DNA from 3 places in the Streptomyces sp. NRRL F-5755 genome. Region 2 is predicted to be linked to each of the others. Evidence: riboswitches for the same ligand, from Rfam matches in the RefSeq annotation. Region 2 holds a riboswitch; each other region holds the start of a gene.

Region 1 (4,568 bases), on a different contig from region 2:
AGAGCTCTCTGAGCGGTTCCCGTCACCGGGGACAGGCGAATCTCACGAAGCGGCGGGCAGTCGACCTGTGCCGCGTCGCCGCCATGCTCTGTCGCACTGCCTGACGGGCGGCCTCTCCCCCCGTACACGCCCGGCCCGCTGAGGCCACCCCTGCCACTTCCCACGCAGCGCCGCGCCCCTCGCCGCAGCGCGCACCGGCGTACGCGTGCCCCGCAACTGCCCCGGAGGAGAACAACATGAGCCGTAGCGACGTCCTGGTGGACGCCGACTGGGTCGAGGCCCACATCGACGACCCGAAGGTGGTCATCGTCGAGGTCGACGAGGACACCTCGGCCTACGACAAGAACCACATCAAGAACGCCGTCCGCATCGACTGGAAGCAGGACCTCCAGGACCCGGTGCGCCGCGACTTCGTCGACCAGGCGGGCTTCGAGAAGCTGCTCTCCGCGAAGGGCATCGCCAACGACGACACGGTCGTCCTCTACGGCGGCAACAACAACTGGTTCGCCGCGTACGCGTACTGGTACTTCAAGCTGTACGGCCACGACAGCGTCAAGCTGCTCGACGGCGGCCGCAAGAAGTGGGAGCTGGACTCCCGCGACCTGGTCGACGGCTCGCAGGTGCCGAACCGCCCGCAGACCGACTACAAGGCGAAGGCCCAGGACACCTCCATCCGCGCCTTCCGGGACGACGTCGTCGCCGCGATCGACAAGCTGAACCTGGTCGACGTGCGCTCCCCCGACGAGTTCAGCGGCAAGCTGCTCGCCCCCGCGCACCTGCCGCAGGAGCAGTCGCAGCGCCCCGGCCATGTACCCAGCGCCCGCAACATCCCGTGGTCGAAGAACGCCAACGACGACGGCACCTTCAAGTCGGACGACGAGCTCAAGGCCCTCTACGAGGCCGAGAACGTGGACCTGGCGAAGGACACCATCGCCTACTGCCGGATCGGCGAGCGCTCCGCGCTCACCTGGTTCGTCCTGCACGAGCTGCTCGGCCAGTCCAACGTCAAGAACTACGACGGTTCGTGGACCGAGTACGGCTCGCTGGTCGGCGTGCCGATCGAGCTGGGCGCCGCAAAGTAGGCGCACCGCCGCAGTACCGCCCCCGTACCCCTCAACCCTCCAAGGAAGTACCGACATGTGTGGAGCACAGGCCGGCGGCCCGGACGCTTCGACGATCAAGCCGGGCGAGACCACCATCCAGGGCAGCGTGACCCGCGACGGCCAGCCCGTCACCGGTTACGTGCGCCTGCTGGACAGCACCGGCGAGTTCACCGCGGAGGTCCCCACCTCGGCGACCGGGCAGTTCCGCTTCTACGCGGCCGAGGGCACCTGGACGCTGCGCGCGCTGGTGCCGGGCGCGACCGCCGACCGCACCGTGGTCGCCCAGCAGGGCGGCCTCGCGGAGGTCGCGATCGCCGTCTGACGACGGCGACCCATACGTACGCGCGTACGGCCGGAGGGCCGCACCCCAGGGGTTTGGACGCCTTGGCTGGGGGTGCGGCCCTCCGCGCTTCCCAGGCACCCCCACCGGACCTACGGTGGAAACATGTCCGCGCACCAGCGTCCGCCCGCGCAGCGCCGGCACCGCCGGTACTTCGCCCTGATGGGCGTGTGCATCACCCTGTTCGTGCTGGCGTGGGGTGTGGTGCGGCTGTGGTCCGTGCCGGCGGCCGTGGCGATGTGCGTGGTCGCCATGGTCATCCCGCCGTTCGCGGCGATCACCGGCAACCGGCGGGAGCCGGGTGAGCGCTGGTGGGACGAGTCCGGCGACCCGGAGTCGGACCGGTGGTGGCGCGAGCTCGACGATCACGGCCACGGGCGCCGCTGAGCCGCGTACGCCCGGCCCGCCCGCTTCCTGGCCGCAGGCGCCCGCCTCAGTACACCAGCGCCTGCACGCCGTCCGGCATGACCTCGCTGACGAAGACCTGCGCCCCGGCGATGCGGGCGCCCTCGATCAGGTCCTTCTCCTCGATGTCCCGGCGCGCCGCGCACTGCGTGCACACGGTGATGGTGCCGCCGCCCGCCGTGATCGACTCGATCAGGTCGGGGAGCGGGGCCGCGTGCGGCAGCTCGAACTCCGCCGCGCGGCCCGGCAGCGCGAACCACGCCGACTCGCCGGTCAGCCACAGCGAGACCTGCACCCCGCTCGCCACGGCCACCGCCGCCACGGTGAACGCCTGTGAGCACCGCTCGGGAGCGTCCGCCCCCGCCGTCACCTTGATCACCAGCTTCTTCGCCATGTGGCCACTCTAGGGCGCGCGGCGGACCTCACAGCGCTGCCCCCGGCCACGCCGACTAGACTCGCTCCCGGTCCGTAACACCTCACTGACGTCCGAGGAGCGCGCTCGTGCTTGAGGCAGTCTTCACCACCCTGCTCGTCCTGGTCGCCGTCGGCGTCGTCGCCTTCGCCGGGCTGACCTGGAAGAAGCTGTACCAGGGCCAGCGCTGACCCCCGCCGGACAGACCAGAACCTCCCCCAATACAGATCGCCTGAGCTGATGATCGAGATCCCGTCCGACCTGAACCCGGCCCTCGTGCCCCTCGCCTTCCTGCTGGGCAACTGGGAGGGCGCGGGCGTCGCCGACTTCCCCGGTTCCGAGAAGTGCAACTTCGGCCAGGAGGTCACCTTCACCCACGACGGCCGCGACTTCCTGGAGTACACCTCGCACAGCTGGGTGCTCGACGGCGAGGGCAAGAAGGTCGCTCCGCTGGAGACCGAGTCCGGCTACTGGCGCATCGACAAGGACCGCAAGGTCGAGATCGTGATGATCCGCGACGGTGGGGTCGCGGAGGTCTGGTACGGCGAGCTCGCCGACCAGAAGCCGCAGATCGACCTGGCCACCGACGCCGTCGCGCGCACCGCCGCCTCTGGCCCGTACAGCGGCGGCAAGCGCCTGTACGGCTATGTGAACAGCGACCTGATGTGGGTCGGCGAGAAGGCCACCCCCGAGGTCCCGCTGCGCCCGTACATGTCCGCGCACCTGAAGAAGGTCGTCGACCCGCGCGAGTGGGCCAAGGACATCAAGGACCTGCCGGACGACGGCATCGCGTTCTTCAAGTAGACAGCTTCTTCAAGAAGACAGCACATCGTCACACAGCGCCCCGCGGGGGAAGTCCGGTGAGAGTCCGGCGCTGACCCGCAACGGTAAGCGGAAGCCTGCTTCCGCAAGCCCGATCGCCCGCGGGGGCGCCCGTTCCTGACAACTCGCCGTGGACTGCGAGGGGACTCCGCCGCCGGCCTCGCGCCACGCGCCGTCACCCTTACCGTACGGAAGCGGCCCGAGCCGAAGGCGTACGTCCCCTTGGCCGCCTCCGCCCGTACCGCCGCTCCCCCGGAGCCCACCTCCGGGCCGCGCCGTACCGCCGCCCCGGTGCGTACCGTGCCGCTGGCCGCCGGGCTGGTCCTGGCGCTGCTCGCCTCACTGCTGTGCGGCGTCGGCCTCGGCGCATCCGGCGTGGGGTGGACCGATGTGCTGCGCTACCTCGGCGCGGGGCTGACCGGCGGCACCATCGCCCCGGACGAGGTCTCCGCGTACACCATCGTGTGGGAGCTGCGCTTCCCGCGCGCCGTGCTGGCCGCCGTGGTCGGCGCCGGGCTCTCCGCCATCGGCGTCGCCGTGCAGGCCCTGGTGCGCAACGCGCTCGCCGACCCGTTCGTGCTCGGCATCTCCTCCGGCGCCGCGGTCGGCGCCAACGCGGTCCTGCTCTTCGGTTCGCTCAGCGCGCTCGGCGTGTGGGCGCTGTCCACCGCCGCGTTCGGCTCGGCGCTGCTGGCCATGGTGCTGGTGTACGCGGCGGCCCGCAGCGCGCACGGTCTGACCCCGCTGCGCCTGGTCCTGACCGGCTCCGCGATGTACTACGGCTTCTCCGCCGTCTCCACGCTGATGATCTTCGCCCATGACCACGGCGAGGCGGCGCGCTCCGCGATGATGTGGCTGCTCGGCAGCCTCAGCGGCGCGGGCTGGGGCTCGGTACCGGTCGCCGCCGCCGCGGTGGCCGGCGCGCTGCTGTACCTGACGCTCTCCGCGGGCCGCCTGAACGCGCTCGCCATGGGCGACGAGTCGGCCGCCGCGCTCGGCGTGGACCCGGGACGGCTGCGCCGGGAGCTGTTCGCGGTCACGGCGGCCGTCACCGGCGCGGTCGTCGCGGTCAGCGGGGCGATCGGGTTCGTCGGGCTGATGGTGCCGCATGTGACGCGGATGCTGGTGGGCGCGGGGCACCGCCGCGTGCTGGCGGTGGCGCCGCTGCTGGGCGCGGTGCTGCTGGTGTGGGTGGACATCCTGTCCCGGGTGCTGCTGGCGCCCGTGGAGCTGCCGGTCGGGGTGATCACGGCCGTCATCGGGGTGCCGTGCTTCGTCCTGCTGATGCGGCGGCGCGGCTACTCGTTCGGGGGCGGGGCGTGATGCGGGGATACGGCACATCGTCCGGAGGCGAGGTCTGATGCGGCTCGATATCGACGCGGTGTCCGTGGACGTGGCCGGGGCCCGGCTCGTGCACGACATCACCCTGCACGCCGGCAGCGGCCGGGTCGTCGGGCTGGTCGGGCCCAACGGCAGCGGCAAGTCC
Region 2 (4,568 bases):
AACTGGGCATCCGCCCCGGCGAGGTGGGGCGCGCGCTGGCCGCCCGGCTCACCGAGCGGCACGGCGTACGCATCCTCGACACCCCCGACGGGCCGCTGCACCACTACGACCCGGCCGCCCGGGTGCTGCGCCTGTCGGCGGGGCTGCGCCCCGGCCAGCGGGCCTTCCGCATGGCGACCCAGCTGGCCCTGCTGGAGGCCGGTGACGAGCTGTCGCGGCCCGCCTCGGAGGACTTCGAGGAGGGGTCGGCCACCTGGTCGCTGGCCCGGATCGGCGTGGCCAACTACTTCGCGGCGGCGCTGGTGCTGCCGTACGGGCCGTTCCACGCCGCGGCGGAGGAACTGCGGTACGACATCGAGCGGCTGACCGACCGCTTCGGCCTCGGCTACGAGACGGTGTGCCACCGGCTGAGCACCTTGCAGCGGCCGCGCCGGCGCGGGGTGCCGTTCTCGTTCGTACGGGTCGACCGGGCGGGCAACATGTCCAAGCGACAGTCCGCGACCGGCTTCCACTTCTCGCGGGCGGGCGGCACGTGCCCGCTGTGGAACGTCTACGAGGCGTTCACCGCGCCCAGCCGCATCCATGTGCAGATCGCGGCGATGCCGGACGGCCGCCGCTATCTGTGGACGGCGCGTACGGTCACCCGGCACCGCGGCGGCTGGGGCGATCCGGGCAAGACCTTCGCCATCGGCCTGGGCTGCGAGATCCGGCACGCGTCGCGGCTCGTCTACTCCGACGGGCTGGACCTGGACAACGCCGCGGCGGCCACGCCGATCGGCATGGGCTGCCGGGTCTGCGAACGGCTGGAGTGCCCGCAGCGGTCCGTGCCGCCGCTCGGCCGGGCACTGGTCATCGACGAGAACCGCAGCACGTTCGTGCCGTATCCGGTGCGGGGGGACTGAGGCCGGCGGCCGGCCGCTCTGGACTTACTAGGGCGTCCAACTATATGTTCGTGAGCACGGCCCGCGGTGCAGGGAAGCCGGTGCGAAACCGGCGCGGTCCCGCCACTGTGACCGGGGAGTGCGCCGCCGAGCAGGACGCCACTGACGCGAACGCGTCGGGAAGGCGGGCGGCGCGCGGTGATCCGGAAGCCAGGATACCGGCCGCGGGTGTTTCTTCCGTGTTGTCCACGAGGATGGAGCAGACACGCATGGCACCGGTGCGTACCCACGGCCCAGGTGATCCGGCCCGGCCCGCGGCACCGCCCGCGGACTGACGGTTCCACGCCTTTCGCGTCCCACGGCCCCGCCGCGTGCCGCGCGCCCTCCGCGCCGCTCGCGCGCCCGGCCGTGCCATCCCCGGGTCTCACCTGACGAGAGCAGGCTCCCATGGTCCGAGAACTGACCCATTTCATCGGCGGCAAGCACACACCGGGAACATCGGGTGCATACGGCGATGTGTACGACCCCAACACCGGCACCGTGCAGGCCCGCGTCCCGCTCGCGGACCGGGACGAGACGACGGCCGCGATCGCCGACGCGGCGGCGGCACAGCCGGAGTGGGGCGAGTGGAACCCGCAGCGGCGCGCCCGGGTGCTGCTCGAATTCCTGCGCCTGGTCGAGGGCGAGCGGGAGTCGCTGGCCCGGCTGCTGTCGGGCGAGCACGGCAAGACGATCCCGGACGCGCACGGCGATCTTCAGCGCGGGCTGGAGGTGGTGGAGTTCGCGGCCGGTATCCCGCACCTGCTCAAGGGCGAGTTCACCGACAACGCGGGGACCGGCATCGATGTGCACTCGCTGCGCCGCCCCATCGGTGTGGTCGCCGGGATCACCCCGTTCAACTTCCCCGCGATGATCCCGCTGTGGCAGGCCGCACCGGCCCTCGCTTGCGGCAACGCGTTCGTGCTCAAGCCGTCCGAGCGGGCGCCGTCGGTGCCGCTGCGGCTGGCCGAACTGTTCCTGGAGGCGGGGTTGCCGCCGGGTGTCCTCAACGTCGTGCACGGCGGCAAGGAGTCGGTGGACACGCTGCTGGAGGACCCGCGCGTCGAGGCGCTGGGCTTCGTCGGCTCGACGCCCGTCGCCGCGCACATCTACGCGACCGCCGCGGCGCACGGCAAGCGCGCCCAGTGCTTCGGCGGCGCCAAGAACCACCTGATCGTGATGCCGGACGCCGACCTCGACCAGGCGGTGGACGCGCTGGTCGGCGCCGGGTACGGGTCGGCGGGCGAGCGCTGCATGGCGGTCTCGGTCGCCGTACCGGTGGGCGAGGAGACGGCCGAGGCGCTGGTGGCGCGGCTCAAGGAGCGGATCGGCACGCTGCGCATCGGCCGCAGCGACGACCCGCACGCCGACTTCGGGCCGCTGGTCGGCCGGGACGCGCTGGACCGGGTGCGCGCGTATGTCGACCTCGGCGTCACGGAGGGCGCCGAACTGGTCGTGGACGGTCGGGGCTTCACGCTGCCCGGCCACGAGGACGGCTTCTTCGCGGGCGCCTCGCTCTTCGACCGGGTCACCCCGGACGTGCGCATCTATCAGGAGGAGATCTTCGGGCCGGTGCTGTCGGTGGTACGGGCGGCGGACTACGAGGAGGCGGTGCGGCTGCCCACGGAGCACCCGTACGGCAACGGCGTGGCGATCTTCACCCGGGACGGGGACACCGCACGGGACTTCGGCCGCCGGGTGAACACCGGCATGGTCGGCGTCAACGTCCCGATCCCGGTGCCGGTCGCGTACCACACCTTCGGCGGCTGGAAGCGGTCCGGCTTCGGCGACCTGAACCAGCACGGCCCGGACGCGATCCGCTTCTGCACCCGCACCAAGACCGTCACCTCGCGCTGGCCCTCCGGGGTCAAGGAAGGCGCGAGCTTCACCATCCCGACGATGGGCTGAGCGCGATGAGCGTCATGACCACCGCCACCACGACCGCATCCCTCACCCCGGACCAGCTCGCCATCGTGGAGACGACGCTGGACTTCGCGCAGGAGCACATCGCGCCGCACGCCGTGGCCTGGGACCAGGACAAGCACTTCCCCGTGGACGTGCTGCGCAGGGCCGCCGCGCTGGGGCTCGGCGGGATCTACGTACGGGAGCGGTCCGGCGGCTCCGCGCTGAGCCGGGCGGACGGCGTGCTGGTCTTCGAGGTGCTGGCCACCGCCTGCCCGTCCATCGCGGGCTATCTGTCCATCCACAACATGGTCGCCTGGATGATCGACCGGTACGGCGACGAGGCGCAGCGCGCCCGCCTGCTGCCCGGCCTGTGTTCGATGGCGGACCTGGGCAGCTACTGCCTGACCGAGCCGGGCGCCGGGTCCGACGCGGCGGCGCTGCGCACCCGCGCGGTGCGCGACGGCGACGACTATGTGCTCACCGGCGTCAAGCAGTTCATCTCCGGTGCCGGGACCTCGCGGGTGTACGTGGTGATGGCCCGTACCGGCGAGGACGGTCCGGGCGGCATCTCCGCGTTCATCGTCGAGCGGGACGATCCGGGGCTCTCGTTCGGCCCGAACGAGAAGAAGATGGGCTGGAACGCGCAGCCCACCCGGCAGGTGATCCTCGACGAGGTGCGTGTCCCCGCCGATCGGCGGCTCGGCGCGGAGGGCGACGGTTTCCGCATCGCGATGAGCGGCCTGAACGGCGGCCGGCTCGGCATCGCCGCCTGCTCCCTCGGCGGTGGGCAGAGCGCCCTGCACGCGGCGCAGGCGTACCTCGCGGACCGGGAGGCGTTCGGCGGGCGGCTGCTGGACGCACAGGCGCTGCAATTCCGCCTCGCCGACATGGCGACGGAGCTGGCCGCCGCCCGCGCGCTGGTGCGGCAGGCGGCCGAGTCACTGGACCGGGGCGATCCGCAGGCGCCACAGCTGTGCGCGATGGCCAAGCGGTTCGCCACCGACACGGGCTACTCCGTCGCCGACCGCGCGCTGCAACTGCACGGCGGCTACGGCTACCTGAGTGAATACGGCATGGAGAAGATCGTCCGCGATCTTCGTGTCCATCGGATCCTGGAAGGGACGAACGAGATCATGCGCCTGATCGTGGCCCGCGGGCTGACCGGAGCGGGGGCCGGCGGCGGCCGTACCAAGACCGGGACGGGGGCCGCCCGATGACCGGCACCCCTGTACGCGACGGCTCTGCGACGCCCGGCGACTGCGTACTCCTGCGGACCGAAGGCCGCGCGGCGTACCTCACCCTCAACCGCCCCAAGGCCCTCAACGCCCTCGACCACACCATGGTGCGCCGGATCGGCGCGGCGCTGGCCGGGTGGGAGCACGACCCGGCGGTGGAGACCGTGGTGATCGGCGGCGCGGGTGAGCGCGGGCTGTGCGCGGGCGGGGACATCCGCGCCATCCACGAGGACGCGCGGTCCGGCGGCGGCGCGGCGTCCGCGGCGTTCTGGCGTGACGAGTACCGGCTCAACGCCCGTATCGCGCGCTATCCCAAGCCGTACGTCGCCGTCATGGACGGCATCGTGATGGGCGGCGGCGTCGGCGTCTCGGCGCACGGCAGCGTCCGGATCGTCACCGAACGGTCCAAGGTCGCCATGCCCGAGACCGGCATCGGCTTCGTACCTGACGTCGGCGGTACGTATCTGCTGGGGCTGGCGCCCGGCGAACTGGGCACCCATCTGGCGCT
Region 3 (4,568 bases), on a different contig from region 2:
GCCCGCGATCGAGGCGATGGTCGCGGTCGGCGCGATGGCCAGCAGCAGCGAGTTGCGCATGCCGGTCGCCGCGATACGGGTGCGCAGCGCCGCCCACCGGTCCGCCCAGCGCGGCTCGGCGTTCGGGTAGTGGTCGGGGTGCAGCACGCCGCGGGCCGTACGGGTCGCGGACCAGGCCGGGTGCGGGCCGTGCCGCTCGGCGAGGTCGGCGGACGCCTCGTAGGCGGCCAGCATGATCCGCTCGGAGATACGGGTGGACAGCTCCCGCGCCTCGGGCGAGTCGAAGCCGAGCCGCAGCCGGAAGAAGACGTCCTGGAGGCCCATCAGGCCCAGCCCCACCGGCCGCCAGCGCGAGTTGGAGGCGCCGGCCTGCTCGGTCGGGTAGAAGTTGATGTCCACCACGCGGTCCAGGAAGGTCACGGCCGTACGGACCGTGGCGTCCAGCCGCTCCCAGTCCATCTCGCCGTTGTCACCCAGGTGAGCGGCAAGGTTGACCGAGCCGAGGTTGCAGACCGCGGTCTCACCGTCGTCGGTGACCTCCAGGATCTCGGTGCACAGGTTCGAGGAGTGCACCACCTTGCCGGGCTCGGCGGTCTGGTTGGCGGTGCGGTTGGCGGCGTCCTTGAAGGTCATCCAGCCGTTGCCGGTCTGGGCGAGGGTGCGCATCATCCGCGCGTACAGGATGCGCGCCGGGACCTGCTTGACGGCCAGGCCCGCGGCCTCCGCCTTGCGGTACGCCGCGTCGAACTCGTCGCCGTACAGGTCCACCAGCTCCGGCACGTCGCTGGGGGAGAACAGCGACCAGTCGGCGTCGGCCTCGACGCGGCGCATGAACTCGTCGGGGATCCAGTGCGCGATGTTCAGGTTGTGGGTGCGCCGGGCGTCCTCGCCCGTGTTGTCGCGCAGCTCCAGGAACTCCTCCAGGTCCGCGTGCCAGGTCTCCAGGTAGACGCAGGCCGCGCCCTTGCGCCGGCCGCCCTGGTTCACGGCCGCGACCGAGGCGTCCAGGGTGCGCAGGAACGGCACGATGCCGTTGGAGTGGCCGTTGGTGCCGCGGATCAGCGAGCCGCGGGCACGCACCCGGGAGTACGACAGGCCGATGCCGCCGGCGTGCTTGGACAGGCGCGCGACCTGGTGGTAGCGGTCGTAGATCGAGTCCAGCTCGTCCAGCGGGGAGTCCAGCAGGTAGCAGGAGGACATCTGCGGGTGCCGGGTGCCGGAGTTGAAGAGGGTGGGGGAGGACGGCAGGTACGACAGCGTGCTGGTCAGCCGGTACAGCTCGGCGACGTCGTCCACGGCCCGCTCGCTGTGGCCCTCGGCCAGGCCGCAGGCCACGCGCAGCAGGAAGTGCTGCGGGGTCTCGATGACCTGCCGGGAGATCGGGTGGCGCAGCAGGTAGCGGGAGTGCAGGGTGCGCAGGCCGAAGTAGCCGAACCGGTCGTCGGCGCCATCCGCCAGGGCCCGGTCGACCAGCGCGTCCAGGCGCGCCGCGTGGGTCCGTACGAACTCCGCCGTGTCGTCGGCGATCAGGCCCTCGCGGTGGCCGGTGGCGACGGAGGCGGAGAAGGCGGTCGCCCCCTCCGCGGCCGCCTCCTCCGCGATGGCGCGGGTCAGCAGGCGGGCGGCCAGCTTGGAGTACTGCGGCTCGTCGCCGATCAGGCCGGCGGCGGCCTCCATGGCCAGCGAGCGCAGTTCGGCCTCGTCGGAGCCGGCGTGGCGGCCGCGCAGCGCGGCGGCGGCGATCTTGCCGGGGTCGGTGGCGTCCAGGTCGGCGGTGAGGTCGGTCAGCGTGCGCAGCAGCGCGGCGCCGGGGCCGTCCTCGGCCCGGCCGCCGGCGTCCTGCCGGGGCTTCGTGTCCTTCGCGGGCTGCACGACCTGCTGGGTTGACGCGGGCTCCGTTGGCGCGATGGTCACGTGCTGCTCTCCCTCACTCGGCGGGGGCCGGGGGAGGAGCGCGACGGCCGCGTACGGGCGTGCGGCACCCCTGGCACGGCGAGGGGCGCGCGGGCACACCGCGCAGCGTCCACCGGCCCAACCCGCGAGGCCCGGACGTATCGACGACCGCGCCGGGGGTGGCGCGGGCGTACTGCGGGCAGGTCTTCGGACTCACGGGTGCGGATTGCCGCACTTCGTACACCGTTGCGGGACAGTTCCGGATTCGCACCGGATTCCCCTGCGACGACAGCGAGCACGAGCATACATCTTGTGCTGCCTCGTGCACCCACCCCCATATCTTGTGTCGCGTTGTAACGGGGTTGTCCCGAGCCGTGGTATTCGGCAGCCGTTCCGGCGTCGTTCGCAGAGGCTCTGCGGCGCCCCTGCGAAGGCTTCCTGGAGCCGTTGCGGGCCTTGCGGCCGGGGGCTGACGGCCCTCCTGGACGGGGGCTGATGCAGGGGGCGTATTGGTGGCGCGGAATGTCCCTGATGCGTTGACCGGGACTCCTGAAGCGTATTGGCTCCTTGTCTGCTCCGTCGCCCGGCGGGGCGGGTGGGGGACGTGATGTGAGGGGGGAAACATGCGAAGAAACGGTGCTGCGCGTGGCGTGGCCAGGACCGTGGGGCTGCTGGCCGGAGCGTGTGCCGTGGCGGGGGGGCTGCCCGCGACGGCCGCTGCCGCGCGGCCGGCCGCCCCGGCGACCGAACGGGTCAGCGTCGCTGCCGACGGGACGCAGGGAAACGGTTTCTCGGGCGGTCCGACGCTCAGCGCGAACGGGCGGTTCGTGGCATTCACCTCGGAAGCCACCAATCTGGGACCTGCCGACGCCAACGGCCAACAGGACGTCTACGTCAAGGATTTACGGACGGGAAAGGTCGACCTGGTCAGCGTCGCCGGTGACGGCACCAGCGGCAACGCCCTGTCCGGATCACCCGAGATCAGTGCCGACGGGCGGTACGTGGCCTTCTACTCCTCGGCGTCGAACCTGGTGCCCGGCGACACCAACGGCGAGGGCGACGTGTTCGTCCACGACCGGCTGACCGGCCGCACCACGAGCCCCACCGCGGGCGCGGGCACGTCCCCGTACGGCTACGGGGTCCAGAACTTCGCCCTCAGCGGCAGCGGCCGCCACCTCGCCTTCGGCTCGTACCGCGCGGACCTGGTGCCCGGCGACACCAACGAGCGCCTGGACGTCTTCGTCCACGATGTGCAGAAGAAAACGACGCAACGCGTCAGTGTGGCGAGCGACGGCACCCAGCCCGACGGCCCCTCCGGCTTCCCGTCGATCAGCGCCGACGGCCGCCGGGTGGCGTTCACCTCCAAGGCGACGAATCTCACCCCCGCCGGTCCCGGCTTCCGCCGCCCGCCGCCGCAGGACCCCATGTACGTCCACGACCTGGACACCGGCCGGACGAGCGTGGCGAGCCTCGGCTCGACCGGCGCCGTGGTCGGCGTGTCGCCGTTCCCGCGGCTCAGCCCCGACGGCCGGCACGCGGTCTTCACCTCGGTTGCCGACGACGTGGTGCCGGGCGACACCAATGGCACGTACGACATCTTCGACCGCGACCTGGAGAAGGGCACCACCCGGCTGGTGTCCCGCGCGCACGACGGGGCGCAGGGCAACGGCTGGTCCTCCGACGGGCGGCTCAGCGCGGACAACCGGCGGCTCTTCTTCACCTCCACGGCGACGAACCTGGTGCCCGGCGACACCAACGGCCAGGTGGACGCCTTCGTCCGCGACCTGCGCACCGGGCGGGTCGAGCGGATCAACGTCACCGCGGACGGCGGCCAGTCGTCCTCCTGGACCAACGTCGCGGTGCCCGACGCCACCGGCCGGCTCGCGGTCTTCGACTCGCGCGACGACGGACTGGTGCCCGGTGACACGAACGGGACGGGCGATGTCTTCGTCCGCCGGCTCCCGCGCTGACGCAACGGCGACGCATCCACGTACCCACCAGGAGGAGAACCCGCCATGAGGTCCACCCGCAGCACCGTACGAAGACTCGCCGCCGTCACGGGGGTGTGCGCACTCGCCGCGCTGCTGCCCGCAACGACGGCCGCCGCGCAGCCCGCGCCGCCGTCCGGCACCGAGCGGGCCAGCGTCGCCGCCGACGGCACGCAGGGCAACGGCGGCTCGTCCGGTTCGATGATCAGCGCCGACGGCCGGTTCGCCGTCTTCGACTCCGACGCGACGAACCTGGTGCCCGGCGACACCAACGGGCAGCCGGACATCTTCGTGAAGGACCTGCGCACCGGCGCCGTCGAACGGGTCAACGTCGCGAGCGACGGCACCCAGGCCGACTCCTGGTCGTCCACGCCCACCATCAGCGCCGACGGCCGCTACGTCGCCTTCGCCTCCGACGCCGCCCACCTCGTGCCGGGCGACACCAACGCCGCCACCGACATCTTCGTGCACGACCGCAGGACCGGGCGCACCGAGAGCGTCACCCTCGACGGGCGGCCCCCGCAGGGCAAGCAGGGCTCCCAGATGCCGGTGATCAGCGCCAACGGCCGGTACGTGGCGTTCGCCTCCAGCCGTGAGGACCTGGTGCCCGGGGACACCAACAAGGCCCAGGACATCTTCGTCCGCGACCGGAAGACGGGCACGGTCAAGCGGGTGAGCGTCACCGCC

Evidence for each region. A riboswitch is a leader RNA that binds a small molecule or an ion and turns the genes downstream of it on or off. The one in region 2 is predicted to bind cobalamin.
Region 1: linked by a shared signal. The riboswitch ahead of ADK86_RS15690 (FecCD family ABC transporter permease) and the one ahead of ADK86_RS12770 (CoA-acylating methylmalonate-semialdehyde dehydrogenase) in region 2 are both predicted to bind cobalamin.
Region 3: linked by a shared signal. The riboswitch ahead of ADK86_RS18945 (ribonucleoside-diphosphate reductase subunit alpha) and the one ahead of ADK86_RS12770 (CoA-acylating methylmalonate-semialdehyde dehydrogenase) in region 2 are both predicted to bind cobalamin.

What each region holds. Positions count from the first base shown of each region.
Region 1 covers NZ_LGCW01000148.1:40,876-45,443, reverse strand. Annotated here, with positions in the region: gene ADK86_RS45640 (putative leader peptide) at 1-104, shown strand, start outside; gene ADK86_RS15715 (sulfurtransferase) at 237-1,082, shown strand; gene ADK86_RS15710 (DUF1416 domain-containing protein) at 1,138-1,425, shown strand; gene ADK86_RS15705 (DUF3099 domain-containing protein) at 1,549-1,830, shown strand; gene ADK86_RS15700 (DsrE family protein) at 1,877-2,242, opposite strand; gene ADK86_RS15695 (FABP family protein) at 2,501-3,064, shown strand; cobalamin riboswitch at 3,073-3,204, shown strand; gene ADK86_RS15690 (FecCD family ABC transporter permease) at 3,305-4,405, shown strand; gene ADK86_RS15685 (ABC transporter ATP-binding protein) at 4,443-4,568, shown strand, end outside.
Region 2 covers NZ_LGCW01000103.1:59,760-64,327, reverse strand. Annotated here, with positions in the region: gene ADK86_RS12775 (short-chain fatty acyl-CoA regulator family protein) at 1-902, shown strand, start outside; cobalamin riboswitch at 943-1,123, shown strand; gene ADK86_RS12770 (CoA-acylating methylmalonate-semialdehyde dehydrogenase) at 1,329-2,828, shown strand; gene ADK86_RS12765 (acyl-CoA dehydrogenase family protein) at 2,834-4,042, shown strand; gene ADK86_RS12760 (enoyl-CoA hydratase/isomerase family protein) at 4,039-4,568, shown strand, end outside.
Region 3 covers NZ_LGCW01000230.1:13,115-17,682, reverse strand. Annotated here, with positions in the region: gene ADK86_RS18945 (ribonucleoside-diphosphate reductase subunit alpha) at 1-1,914, opposite strand, end outside; cobalamin riboswitch at 2,074-2,211, opposite strand; gene ADK86_RS18940 (TolB family protein) at 2,544-3,863, shown strand; gene ADK86_RS18935 (TolB family protein) at 3,909-4,568, shown strand, end outside.